Regions from separate parts of the Lysinibacillus sp. NPDC093190 genome, predicted to be linked through region 2. Evidence: a T-box and tRNA genes for the amino acid it is inferred to sense, from the RefSeq annotation. Region 2 holds a T-box; the other holds one or more tRNA genes.
What was found. A T-box is a leader RNA that pairs with one kind of tRNA and senses whether it is charged. The one in region 2 lies ahead of leuS (leucine--tRNA ligase), so its partner is inferred to be a tRNA-Leu.
Positions count from the first base shown of each region.

Region 1: it has a tRNA-Leu gene. The T-box ahead of leuS (leucine--tRNA ligase) is inferred to sense a tRNA for this amino acid. The anticodon was not compared.

Region 1 is NZ_JBNNVG010000049.1:798-3,031, reverse strand. It holds gene thpR (RNA 2',3'-cyclic phosphodiesterase) at 1-9, opposite strand, end outside; gene ACQKOF_RS23855 (hypothetical protein) at 619-855, opposite strand; tRNA gene ACQKOF_RS23850 (tRNA-Leu) at 1,201-1,281, opposite strand; tRNA gene ACQKOF_RS23845 (tRNA-Cys) at 1,329-1,402, opposite strand; tRNA gene ACQKOF_RS23840 (tRNA-Gly) at 1,411-1,485, opposite strand; tRNA gene ACQKOF_RS23835 (tRNA-Gln) at 1,493-1,567, opposite strand; tRNA gene ACQKOF_RS23830 (tRNA-His) at 1,587-1,662, opposite strand; tRNA gene ACQKOF_RS23825 (tRNA-His) at 1,698-1,773, opposite strand; tRNA gene ACQKOF_RS23820 (tRNA-Trp) at 1,786-1,859, opposite strand; tRNA gene ACQKOF_RS23815 (tRNA-Tyr) at 1,874-1,957, opposite strand; tRNA gene ACQKOF_RS23810 (tRNA-Thr) at 1,968-2,043, opposite strand; tRNA gene ACQKOF_RS23805 (tRNA-Phe) at 2,052-2,127, opposite strand; tRNA gene ACQKOF_RS23800 (tRNA-Asp) at 2,144-2,219, opposite strand; tRNA gene ACQKOF_RS23795 (tRNA-Met) at 2,224-2,234, opposite strand, start outside.
Region 2 is NZ_JBNNVG010000037.1:5,065-7,298, forward strand. It holds gene leuS (leucine--tRNA ligase) at 1-1,273, opposite strand, end outside; T-box leader at 1,364-1,576, opposite strand; gene dhaK (dihydroxyacetone kinase subunit DhaK) at 1,782-2,234, opposite strand, start outside.

The DNA.
Region 1 (2,234 bases), on a different contig from region 2:
TTTGTTCATAATGATATCCTCTCTATTCATAGAAAATGCTACTTAACAGGCATTATGTCTTTTCCTACTATAATTTAACCATTACTACTCGCGTTAAAGCAGAAATAAACCACTTTGCTTTTTAGCTGAGTAGGTTTTATTATCTTTATTTATCTATTTCAGGAAAAGGAAAAACCCAAACGAATGTAAAATTCCACACAATGAAAGAATTAAGCAAGCTTACGAAGCTTTTAAATTTAGGATTATTCTTCAAAAACTTTCTCCAAATATAAACAATAGCGATTATTGTAATGATAGTTGGAGCTAACTCTGGAACTACAAAGATCATCGAAAAATCACCAATCGCTACCAATAGATCCGCCAAAAGCAGCATATAAATTAATGAGAAATATTTAAAAGTTTGTACTTTAAAATAACACTATTCAAAATTCGAATTAATTTAGCCAATTTAACGTCCCCTCCAAAACTTTTATCTTTTATTATTGTACCTTACCTCTTTTTCATAATCTGTCCTTTTTCTCTACTCTTAATGTGTACTTTAAACAAAAACCCCTGTTTATTGAATCTATGTCTTTATCAAATGATTAATTTTAAAATTCTGTAATTTGAAATTAATTTCTATCTATTTTTTTTCTTGTCATCTCTTCTTATTAAATAACGCTTAGTTACTTCAAAAACTGAAACTATGCATGATACCAATACCCATTGAATACCATGGCCACTTTTATCATTTTTAAACAAGTCATATAATGCCCAAATCAATAAAGCTGCAAGTAAAATAGCAAGTGTATATCTTGAAGCTTCTGCATTATAATCTTTTTCTATCTCATCCTTTTTATCATCGTCTCCCTTCATAAGATCACCCCTCTGGTTTTTAATCATATTTTAGCAAAAATCTTAAGGTTATCTAGTACATAAGGGTTGGCATTATGACTAAAGAAAAACAGATGGGTTTTGAAGTTGATTTCTTTGTAAGTGGAATTGCAATTATTACTGATAACCTTAGGCAAACAAAAAAGACTCCAACATAATTGTTGAAGTCTTAATCCGTAGCCACTCTTAATAATCCGATTTCAAATAAATTCGATCCTTCCAATCGAATTCTCAAATAACTGTGTATACCTTTTGAGAGGATCTTAAATGCTTTCTACAAATAAAAAAAGAATCCTTGATATACAAGGATTCTCTAGTAAATTATGATACCGGTGGTCGGGGTCGAACCGACACTCCAAAGGAACACGATTTTGAGTCGTGCGCGTCTGCCAATTCCGCCACACCGGCATAATGGAGATAAAAAAAATCGGATAAACCGATTAAGTAATAAATTATGGAGGCGGCAACCGGATTTGAACCGGTGATAAAGGTGTTGCAGACCTGTGCCTTACCACTTGGCTATGCCGCCATAATATTTGGAGCGGAAGACGAGGTTCGAACTCGCGACCCCCACCTTGGCAAGGTGGTGTTCTACCACTGAACTACTTCCGCAAAAAAATGGCTGGGGTACCTGGATTCGAACCAGGGCGTGACGGAATCAAAATCCGTTGCCTTACCGCTTGGCTATACCCCAAAAGTTAAATATATATAAATGGGGCGACTGATGGGAATCGAACCCACGAATGCCGGAACCACAATCCGGTGCGTTAACCACTTCGCCACAATCGCCATTGTTATATTGTATTTATTAATTTTATTGAAAATGGGGCGACTGATGGGAATCGAACCCACGAATGCCGGAACCACAATCCGGTGCGTTAACCACTTCGCCACAATCGCCATAAAATTAATTGGCAGGGGCAGTAGGAATCGAACCCACACCAAAGGTTTTGGAGACCTCTATTCTACCGTTGAACTATGCCCCTATTAAATTAAAAACTGGTGGAGGGGGACGGATTCGAACCGCCGAACCCTAAGGAGCGGATTTACAGTCCGCCGCGTTTAGCCACTTCGCTACCCCTCCGGGAATGCCATGGTGCCGGCTATAGGAATCGAACCCACGACCTACTGATTACAAGTCAGTTGCTCTACCTGCTGAGCTAAACCGGCAAAAAATATGGTGGGTCAGGACGGAATCGAACCGCCGACACTTAGAGCTTCAATCTAATGCTCTACCAACTGAGCTACTGACCCATATTTTTAAAAAAAATGGCGGTCCCGACCGGGATCGAACCGGCGATCTCCTGCGTGACAGGCAGGCATGTTAACCGCTACACCACGGGACCATTTTGGTTGCGGGG
Region 2 (2,234 bases):
CACCCCAGTAACGTTGACGAGAGAATAACCAATCGCGAAGACGGTAAGAGATTTTCTTCTCTCCTACGCCTTTTTCCTCAAGCCATTCAATTGCCTTAGCAATACCGTCCTCTTTGTTTAAGCCATCAAGGAAGTCAGAGTTAATGTGCTTACCATCTCCTGTGAATGCTTCTTTACTAATGTCTCCACCTTCAAGAACAGGGATAATTTCTAAGCCAAATTCTGTTGCGAATTCATAGTCGCGCTCATCATGTGCTGGAACCGCCATAATTGCACCTGTACCATATGATACTAATACGTAGTCTGCAATCCAAATCGGCATTTTTTTACCGTTAATCGGATTCACTGCATAGGCACCTGTGAATACGCCTGTTTTTTCTTTCGCTAAATCTGTACGCTCTAAATCAGATTTCATTTTTACTTTATCTAAATAAGCTTCAACAGCTTGACGTTGTTCGGCAGTTGTAATTTGCTCCACTAATTGATGTTCAGGTGCAACAACACAGTATGTAGCACCAAATAATGTATCAGGACGAGTTGTAAACACTGTGAAGTTTTCATCTGTGCCTTCTATACTAAATGTTACTTCTGCACCTTCCGAACGACCAATCCAGTTACGTTGCATATCCTTAATAGACTCTGGCCAATCAACTTCCTCTAAGTCATCGATTAAACGATCAGCATAGGCAGTAATTTTAAGCATCCATTGCTTCATCGGACGACGTTCTACAGGATGACTACCACGCTCTGATTTTCCATCAATAACTTCTTCGTTTGCAAGTACTGTTCCAAGTGCTGGACACCAGTTTACAGCTACTTCATCTACATAGGCTAAGCCTTTTTTATAAAGTTGGATAAAGATCCATTGTGTCCATTTATAATATTCTGGATCTGTTGTGTTAATTTCACGATCCCAATCATAGCTAAAGCCTAGCTCTTGGATTTGACGCTTGAATGTCGCAATATTTTTCGCTGTAAATTCTGCTGGGTCATTTCCTGTATCAAGTGCATATTGTTCAGCTGGTAGACCGAATGCATCCCAACCCATAGGATGTAGGACGTTATAGCCTTGCATGCGCTTGAAGCGTGAAAGGATGTCTGTTGCTGTGTAGCCCTCCGGATGTCCTACATGAAGGCCTGCACCAGATGGGTATGGGAACATATCTAACGCATAAAATTTTGGTTTTTCTGTTTCATTTTCAGTTTTGAAAGTTTTATTATCAGCCCAATATTGCTGCCACTTTTTTTCGATTTGTTGATGATTAAAACTCATTATTTTTCCTCCTTTAAATGTGTCATGCTTTTCACCTTAAGAATTGACAAAATATTTAAAAAATAAAAAAACTCGTCCCTTTCTTTGTCAGAAAGGGACGAGAGAATTCGTATCTCCCGCGGTACCACCCAAATTAGTGATCACACTCGGCTCTAGCTTCCTTAACGCGGAAGGAACGGCACGCGTTATTTTCACGCGGGCAGACTCAGAAGGCGAGTTCAATTTGCTTTCCTACTAGCTCCCACCAACCGCTAGCTCTCTAAAAAGAACCACAAATTTACTATTCCTCATCATTGTCTTTACATGTATTGCATTTATTCTAATGGAAAGTACTGAAAAGCACAAGACTTTGTTTACATACTACCCATTTTTTGAACAATTCAATCCCTTTAAAGGTAGCAATACCCGGAATAATATAGGTTCAGAGAACACCCCAGTACGAAAATGCCTACAGGGATTAATTCCTTTTCCTATTGTCCTTTTATTCGTCTACACAATTGAACTTCCATTATTTTAAACTACAAGAAAGCTCCGTAAAAATAACCCCTAGCGCATAAGCACCCGCATCCGGATAACCTAAACTCCTTTCACCAACTGTACCAGCACGGCCCATTCGAGCAACGATTTCTTTTGTATATTCTGCTCCTTTAACAGCAGCATTTGCTCCTTTTTCAAAAGCTGTTTTAAAATCCGCACCAGCTGCAGCGCTTTCTGTCCAAACATTCACACAAGGTACAAGCGCATCTACAAGTGTTTTATCGCCTACCTCTGCCCCTCTTCCGAAAGAGCGTTCACCGATAGACTGTATACCTTTAAGCGCAGCTTGTAACATTTCAGCAAACTCTCCGACTGTTAATTTCATTTTTCCTTCTACAGCTCTACCTGCAGCTCGGAAAGCCCCGCCCCAAATTGGACCAGAAGCTCCTCCGCAATGTTCCATAATTATCATAGAACACGCATC